One region of the Metabacillus elymi genome, then DNA from elsewhere that is predicted to be linked to it. Evidence: a T-box and tRNA genes for the amino acid it is inferred to sense, from the RefSeq annotation. Region 1 holds a T-box; the other holds one or more tRNA genes.
What was found. A T-box is a leader RNA that pairs with one kind of tRNA and senses whether it is charged. The one in region 1 lies ahead of ileS (isoleucine--tRNA ligase), so its partner is inferred to be a tRNA-Ile.

Region 1 (4,407 bases):
GTGATTGAAATGCATGCTAAAAAAATTTCGAATAATTTTGGTGAATGGGTATTTTTTACCCTTTGTTTTTATTGTTTAAACATTTTTGATTAAAAATGGGCTTGTTAAACAGACAGGGTCAGACCCCTATAAAGTGTAGACTAAAATACTTAGCACTACGCTCTGAAGGGGTCTGACCCTCGGTCAAAACTAGTTAATACTTAATAATGTTCTTTCACAATCCCTGCACAACGTGGGCAAAGGGTTGGGTGTTCTGAAACCTGGCCTACTTCTGGTGTTACAATCCAACAACGGTCACATGTTTCACCTTCAGCTTGTGTGATGACAATTTTCACTGAATCGAAGCCTTCTGCATTTTCTGGTGCTTCTTCATACGCACCAGCAATTTCAAAACCTGAAACAATAAATAATTGTTTTAAGTCTTCTTCTACAGATTCAAGCAATTCTTTTGCTTCAGCATTAGGATAAAGTGAAATACTCGCAGTTAATGACTTCCCAATTACTTTTTCATTACGAGCTACCTCTAATGCCTTTAAGACATCATCACGTAATGCCATAAATGCATCCCACTTTTTCTCCAGCTTTTCAGCTTGTGGATAGCTTTTAACCTCTGGCATATCAACTAATTGAACACTTTCTTCTGTTACTGAGTCAATATGCTCCCAAACTTCATCAGCTGTATGTGGAAGAATAGGTGTGACTAATTTAACAAGAGACAACAGTGTTTCATAAAGCACAGTTTGAATAGCACGACGTTCTTGGTTTTCTTTTGATTCAATATAAAGTACATCCTTAGCAAAATCTAAGTAGAATGAACTTAATTCAATTGTACAGAAATTATGAACTGCATGATAGATTGCAGCGAATTCATACTGGTCATATGAGTCTTTTACACGCTTTGTTAGCTTATTTAACTTCACAAGCATATAACGGTCGACATCACGGAGATTTTCTAGGCTGACTTTATCTGTAGCCGGATCAAAGTCTGCTAAATTACCAAGTAAGAAACGGAAAGTATTACGGATCTTACGATAAACCTCTGCAACTTGTTTTAAGATCGCATCAGATACTCTTACATCTGCTTGATAATCAACTGATGCTACCCATAATCGTAAAATATCTCCACCTAGTTGTTTCATTACTTTTGAAGGTAATACCGTATTTCCAAGTGATTTACTCATCTTTCGTCCTTCACCATCAAGCGCAAAACCATGGCTTAATACGCCTTTATATGGTGCTTTACCAGTTACAGCAACAGCTGTTGATAAAGAAGAGTTAAACCAACCACGATATTGGTCAGATCCTTCAAGGTATAAATCAGCTGGTCTTTGAAGGTCATCTCTTTCTAAAAGAACTGCTTGATGTGATGAACCTGAATCAAACCAAACATCCATAATATCATTTTCTTTAGTGAATGTACCATTTGGACTTCCTTCATGTGTAAAGCCCACTGGCAGGAGATCTTTTGCTTCAAGTTCAAACCAAATATTTGATCCTTTATCACGGAAAAGGTTTGATACATGTTCAATTGTTTCATCAGTAATAATTGGTTCACCATTTTCAGCATAAAATACTGGAATTGGTACTCCCCATGCACGTTGACGTGAAATACACCAGTCTCCACGATCACGTACCATATTATAAAGTCTAGTTTCTCCCCATGCTGGAACCCATTTTGTTTCATTAACAGCCTTTAATAGATCATCACGGAAATCTTTAATTGATGCAAACCATTGAGCAGTTGCACGGAAGATCGTTGGTTTTTTTGTTCTCCAATCATGTGGGTATGAGTGGGTAATGAATTGCAGCTTTAATAATGAACCAGTCTCTTTTAACTTTTCAGTAATTGGTTTGTTTGCTTCGTCATAGAATAATCCTTCGAAGCCTTCAGCCTCTTTTGTCATATATCCTTTTTCATCAACAGGACATAAAACATCTAAACCGTATTGACTACCAATAATAAAGTCATCTTCCCCATGACCTGGTGCAGTATGAACACAGCCAGTACCACCATCACTCGTTACGTGTTCTCCAAGCATGACAAGAGACTCGCGATCATAAATAGGATGTTTAGCAATCACACGATCAAGCGCTGCACCTTTAATTGTACGATCAACCTCATAATTTTCCCATCCAATAGTGTTTGCCACAGATTCAACTAGGGCTGAAGCAACAACGAATTTTTCACCATCTACAGCTACAACACTATAATCTAATTCTGGGTGGACGGAAATACCTAAATTTGCTGGAATTGTCCATGGTGTTGTCGTCCAGATGATGATTTTTTCATCATTTGTTAAAACACCTTTCCCATCTTGAACTGGGAATGCCACATAAATTGATGGAGAGCGTTTATCGGCATATTCGATCTCAGCTTCCGCTAGAGCAGATTCACTTGAAGGTGACCAATAAACTGGTTTAAGGCCTTTGTAAATATAACCTTTTTTAGCCATCTCACCGAATACTTTGATTTGCTGAGCTTCATACTCAGGCTTTAACGTAACATATGGGTTATCCCAATCACCACGTACACCAAGACGTTTAAACTGTTCACGTTGCCCATTAATTTGTTCCCAAGCATACTCTTCACATAGCTTACGGAACTCAGCGACCGACATTTCTTTTCTTTTTACTTTTTTATTTTTAGTCAATGCAGTTTCAATTGGTAATCCATGAGTGTCCCAACCTGGAACATATGGAGCACAGAAGCCTGTCATTGATTTATAACGAACAATAAAATCCTTTAAAATTTTATTAAGTGCATGCCCCATATGAATATCACCATTTGCGTAAGGAGGACCATCATGCAAAATGAACAGTGGTCGATCTTTCGTTCGTTCTTGTACTTTATTGTAAATATTCATTTGCTCCCATTTTTCTTGCATTAGTGGTTCTCTGTTTGGAAGGTTTCCACGCATTGGAAATTCCGTCTTTGGCATTAACAAGGTATCTTTATAATCCATTTTCATTCCTCCAGCTTTTAATAGTTAATTTTTTCCGAAAAAGTTTGCTGCCTTGTAATAGTGTCTTCACTTCAGGATGAATTTTATTTTTTTGTGAAAGGTCGAAGAGAGACTAACAAGAATCTGACAATTTCCCAATTACCTGTTTTGTGGTACAACTTTCTTTAGAAAACACAAAAAACCCTCTCATCCCACAAGGGACGAGAAGGTTTATCTCGCGGTACCACCCTATTAGATTAATTCATTAAAACTAATCCACTCAAGCATTCGTAACGAGAATGATTCGCCTGTGCTTACTTACAAATATGTTCAGCATGGAACTCTAGGGTGATCTTCATCCTTTTTCCTTATGTCGAGCTTACACCATCCTCGATTCGCTATATAAGAATTGTAAAGGATTACTATCCCTTTCACCGTTTTACTATAAGGTTGTTAATGAACAAAAGCGCAAGCGCCTTGATCAGCCCCGACAAGCATAAGATGATTTAGGATAGAAGGCGTTCTTTGCCTTCAATTCTAAATTAGCTTATGACCTCGAGGGGCTAGGCGCTGGAGCTGGATGTCGTGCGCTTATCCTAAGTTCAAGAATTTTATTATTTCTTAAACGATAAGAAAAACCTCTATGTTTTCGTATTATATGCGAAAAAAAATGAAAAAGTCAAGTTTAGCTTTTAGTTTCTTCTGCTTCACCAAAAATTGGTTCTACTTCATACTCTAATAAATGATCCCAATCATCATTTTTCAATAGATCAAGTTGTGCTTCAATTAACATCTGGAATCGCGTTCTAAATACTTTTGATTGCTTTTTAAGCTCTTCAATTTCCATTGCAATTTTCCGAGACTTCGATAATGATTCATTAATTATACGATCCGCATTTTTCTCAGCCTCTTTAATTATTAGCTTTGATTCTTTCTGGGCATTTCTCTTAACGTCTTCTCCTGCTTCTTGAGCTATGATAATTGATTTATTCAATGTCTCTTCAATATTTGTAAAGTGACCTAATTTTTCAGTTAGTTCTATAACGCGTGATTCAAGCTCTTTCTTTTCGCGGATGATCATTTCATAATCTTTTATTACTTGATCTAAAAATTCATTTACTTCGTCTTCATCATATCCACGAAATCCTTTATTAAACTCCTTATTATGGATATCTAACGGTGTTAAAGGCACGGATGCCACCTCCAATATGTAGTTAAATAGTTAATCCTTGTCAACATTATAAATCATAATTCGACAGGTTTGTTGAAAATCCTGTTATTTAGGCAAAAATATTTTACTTTTATAAGGATAAGGTCATGTAAACTTATTATTTTTGTTTATTAACAATTAATCTCCACTTGTCTTTTTTCGTTTTCCCTTCAACAGCTGTTATTTCACTGCGACCATATCCACGTACGGAGAGTGTATCTCCATCGCGACATTCAAATGATACGGAATCAACCG
Region 2 (4,407 bases), 2.7 Mb from region 1:
AGGCTGAGCTGTGATGGCGAGGGAACTATAGTACCGAAGTTCCTGATTCCACACTGCCAAGAAAAGCCTCTAGCGAGGTGAGAGGTGCCCGTACCGCAAACCGACACAGGTAGGCGAGGAGAGAATCCTAAGGTGAGCGAGAGAACTCTCGTTAAGGAACTCGGCAAAATGACCCCGTAACTTCGGGAGAAGGGGTGCTTTTTAGGGTGAATAGCCCGGAAAAGCCGCAGTGAATAGGCCCAGGCGACTGTTTAGCAAAAACACAGGTCTCTGCGAAGCCGCAAGGCGAAGTATAGGGGCTGACGCCTGCCCGGTGCTGGAAGGTTAAGGGGAGAGGTTAGCGTAAGCGAAGCTTTGAACCGAAGCCCCAGTAAACGGCGGCCGTAACTATAACGGTCCTAAGGTAGCGAAATTCCTTGTCGGGTAAGTTCCGACCCGCACGAAAGGCGTAACGATCTGGGCACTGTCTCAACGAGAGACTCGGTGAAATTATAGTACCTGTGAAGATGCAGGTTACCCGCGACAGGACGGAAAGACCCCGTGGAGCTTTACTGTAGCCTGATATTGAATTTTGGTACAGCTTGTACAGGATAGGTAGGAGCCTGAGAAGCCGGAGCGCTAGCTTCGGTGGAGGCGTCGGTGGGATACTACCCTGGCTGTATTGAAATTCTAACCCACAGCCCTTATCGGGCTGGGAGACAGTGTCAGGTGGGCAGTTTGACTGGGGCGGTCGCCTCCTAAAATGTAACGGAGGCGCCCAAAGGTTCCCTCAGAATGGTTGGAAATCATTCGTAGAGTGTAAAGGCACAAGGGAGCTTGACTGCGAGACCTACAAGTCGAGCAGGGACGAAAGTCGGGCTTAGTGATCCGGTGGTTCCGCATGGAAGGGCCATCGCTCAACGGATAAAAGCTACCCCGGGGATAACAGGCTTATCTCCCCCAAGAGTCCACATCGACGGGGAGGTTTGGCACCTCGATGTCGGCTCATCGCATCCTGGGGCTGTAGTCGGTCCCAAGGGTTGGGCTGTTCGCCCATTAAAGCGGTACGCGAGCTGGGTTCAGAACGTCGTGAGACAGTTCGGTCCCTATCCGTCGTGGGCGTAGGAAATTTGAGAGGAGCTGTCCTTAGTACGAGAGGACCGGGATGGACGCACCGCTGGTGTACCAGTTGTCTTGCCAAAGGCATAGCTGGGTAGCTATGTGCGGAAGGGATAAGTGCTGAAAGCATCTAAGCATGAAGCCCCCCTCAAGATGAGATTTCCCATAGCGTAAGCTAGTAAGATCCCTGAAAGATGATCAGGTTGATAGGTCTGAGGTGGAAGCGCGGTGACGTGTGGAGCTGACAGATACTAATCGATCGAGGACTTAACCTATTAGAAAAGCGGAAGAAGATTAGCTTTTATCCATAGGGAATTGGAGCGATCGAGAAGAAGTCGTTCTTTGACTTCGTACGAGAGAGTGAAATTAACGTAGGATTTGGCTTCTGTAGCTGGACAAAGTAAAAGCGTAAACTAAACTTAGTGAATTGAATTGTGAATCGTTATCTAGTTTTGAAGGAATATCCCTTCAATTTAATATTTTATCTGGTAATGATGGCGAAGAGGCCACACCCGTTCCCATGCCGAACACGGAAGTTAAGCTCTTCAGCGCCGATGGTAGTTGGGGGTTTCCCCCTGTGAGAGTAGGACGTTGCCAGGTAAAAGCCCCTTATTTGGGGCTATTATTTTGTCGAATTTTATCCTATTTTTAGTTAGCCGGGGTGGCGGAACTGGCAGACGCACAGGACTTAAAATCCTGCGGTAGGTGACTACCGTACCGGTTCGATTCCGGTCCTCGGCACCACTTACAAAATGCGCCCGTAGCTCAATTGGATAGAGCGTTTGACTACGGATCAAAAGGTTAGGGGTTCGACTCCTCTCGGGCGCGCCATTAAGTTTAAAAGTAGTCTGAAGATTTATTTTGGGGCCTTAGCTCAGCTGGGAGAGCGCCTGCTTTGCACGCAGGAGGTCAGCGGTTCGATCCCGCTAGGCTCCACCATATAGTTAAATAATAAATTTCCATTTTGGCGGTGTAGCTCAGCTGGCTAGAGCGTACGGTTCATACCCGTGAGGTCGTGGGTTCGACTCCCTCCGCCGCTACCAATTTGGACCTTTAGCTCAGCTGGTTAGAGCAGACGGCTCATAACCGTCCGGTCGTAGGTTCGAGTCCTACAAGGTCCACCAGTTTCCATCATATTACGGAGGAATACCCAAGTCCGGCTGAAGGGATCGGTCTTGAAAACCGACAGGGGTGTCAAAACCCGCGGGGGTTCGAATCCCCCTTCCTCCTCCATATTTTTAAAATTTTATATTTTATTATCGCGGGGTGGAGCACGAACGAATATGCTTCATTGATTAACATCAGCGCACCGATTGAACTGCATCTTGAATTTACTTCCTGAAATCGGGACGGTCCGTATAAGCAGAAACAATATGCATAGAATATCTTTATTATTTTTATTATCGCGGGGTGGAGCAGTCTGGTAGCTCGTCGGGCTCATAACCCGAAGGTCGCAGGTTCAAATCCTGTCCCCGCAACCAAATGGTCCGGTAGTTCAGTTGGTTAGAATGCCTGCCTGTCACGCAGGAGGTCGCGGGTTCGAGTCCCGTCCGGACCGCCATTTTTATTATGATAATATTTACTTTTTTACTAATCTTAAGTAAAAGGGTTTCGGTAAGCTAAAAGGTCGAGGAAACGACTAAACGAACACCGGAGCGTATGTCAATACGTGAGGATGTGAGTGCAGGAGTTGACGAAGAGATTTGAAGCTTAACGGAAGCCGTAAACAATTTATGGCTCGGTAGCTCAGTTGGTAGAGCAATGGACTGAAAATCCATGTGTCGGCGGTTCGATTCCGTCCCGAGCCACCATTTTTTAGATTAAATTTAACTCTTGTGGCGATTGTGGCGAAGTGGTTAACGCACCTGATTGTGGTTCAGGCATTCGTGGGTTCGATTCCCATCAGTCGCCCCATTTACTTGCGGGTGTAGTTTAGTGGTAAAACCTCAGCCTTCCAAGCTGATGATGAGGGTTCGATTCCCTTCACCCGCTCCAATTTTTAAAAGGGGGCCTATAGCTCAGCTGGTTAGAGCGCACGCCTGATAAGCGTGAGGTCGATGGTTCGAGTCCATTTAGGCCCACCATTTCATATTTTTATTCCGCAGTAGCTCAGTGGTAGAGCTATCGGCTGTTAACCGATCGGTCGTAGGTTCGAGTCCTACCTGCGGAGCCATTTTACTTGGAGTAATCCTCAAAATGGCTGAAGAACACCTCTCTTAGAGTGAGAGTTTTGAAGTTTTCTTCTACTGTAAATATAGTGCGCCTTTAGCTCAGCAGGATAGAGCAACAGCCTTCTAAGCTGTCGGTCAGAGGTTCGAATCCTCTAAGGCGCGTAATCACAAAAAGCAAAAACTAGTCAACCATACAGGTTGGCTTTTTTTATTGGAAAAAGATACTATATGTTAGATTAAAGGCTTTTCTATATGTTAACCTCCAAAAAGTGATTGGATCCATAATGTTTATAATATGATTTCAAAAATTAATTTATTTATATAAATTAATTAAAGTATTTAATAATAAACTTGAATTATTTAATTTTTGTATTAAAATATAGATATAAACGTGAAAGGGGAGAATCATGGCTTATCCATTGATAACAGATTGTCCAGTATGCACTAAGAAGTTGAAAGTTACAAAATTACATTGTTCAAATTGCCAAACAACTATTGAAAATGAATTTGAGATGTCTAAATTTTTTTCTCTAGAACAGGAGCAGCTTCAATTTATCGAAGTTTTTTTAAAATGTAGGGGAAATATTAAAGAAGTAGAAAAGGAGCTATCCATATCTTACCCTACAGTCCGTGGAAAACTAAATGAAATTATTGAAGCGCTTGGATATGCTGCACAATCAAAAAGTAAGATCGATAAGAAAAAGGTAATTTCAATGCTAGAATCGGGTGAAATAACTCCTGAAGAGGCAATTAACATGATTAAGGAAGGTGAGGCGGATGCATATGAAAGAGGAAATAGCTAAAGTGATGGCCATGGTACAAGAAGGAAAGCTTGATGTAGAAAAGGCAGCTGAACTTCTACAGGTGATGAGAGGAACAGAAACAAGAAATCTAGCGGAAAAAGAAGTAGATTACAATAAAAAGATGCTCAGAGTACAAGTTGTATCTACTGAGGGAGATAATATTAATGTGAATGTGCCAATCAATCTAGTTAAAGCTGTTTTAAAAGCTGGCCATGGAATTGCGAGCAAGGTTCCGCAAGCAGAAATGTATGTAAAAGACATTGATATTGATCTTCTTCTGCAAGCGATAGAAAACGAAATAGACGGACAAATCGTTGATATTACCTCTGCAAACG

Region 2: it encodes a tRNA-Ile, which carries the amino acid that the T-box ahead of ileS (isoleucine--tRNA ligase) is inferred to sense. The anticodon was not compared.

The regions. Positions count from the first base shown of each region.
Region 1 covers NZ_CP055263.1:4,212,708-4,217,114, reverse strand. Annotated here, with positions in the region: gene ileS (isoleucine--tRNA ligase) at 201-2,963, opposite strand; T-box leader at 3,157-3,386, opposite strand; gene HUW50_RS19380 (DivIVA domain-containing protein) at 3,628-4,134, opposite strand; gene HUW50_RS19375 (YlmH family RNA-binding protein) at 4,271-4,407, opposite strand, start outside.
Region 2 covers NZ_CP055263.1:1,101,266-1,105,672, reverse strand. Annotated here, with positions in the region: rRNA gene HUW50_RS05440 (23S ribosomal RNA) at 1-1,373, shown strand, start outside; rRNA gene rrf (5S ribosomal RNA) at 1,583-1,698, shown strand; tRNA gene HUW50_RS05430 (tRNA-Leu) at 1,754-1,842, shown strand; tRNA gene HUW50_RS05425 (tRNA-Arg) at 1,853-1,929, shown strand; tRNA gene HUW50_RS05420 (tRNA-Ala) at 1,962-2,037, shown strand; tRNA gene HUW50_RS05415 (tRNA-Met) at 2,065-2,141, shown strand; tRNA gene HUW50_RS05410 (tRNA-Ile) at 2,146-2,222, shown strand; tRNA gene HUW50_RS05405 (tRNA-Ser) at 2,239-2,331, shown strand; tRNA gene HUW50_RS05400 (tRNA-Met) at 2,503-2,579, shown strand; tRNA gene HUW50_RS05395 (tRNA-Asp) at 2,583-2,659, shown strand; tRNA gene HUW50_RS05390 (tRNA-Phe) at 2,834-2,909, shown strand; tRNA gene HUW50_RS05385 (tRNA-His) at 2,937-3,012, shown strand; tRNA gene HUW50_RS05380 (tRNA-Gly) at 3,020-3,093, shown strand; tRNA gene HUW50_RS05375 (tRNA-Ile) at 3,106-3,182, shown strand; tRNA gene HUW50_RS05370 (tRNA-Asn) at 3,197-3,271, shown strand; tRNA gene HUW50_RS05365 (tRNA-Arg) at 3,358-3,431, shown strand; gene HUW50_RS05360 (DUF2089 domain-containing protein) at 3,677-4,072, shown strand; gene HUW50_RS05355 (SHOCT-like domain-containing protein) at 4,053-4,407, shown strand, end outside.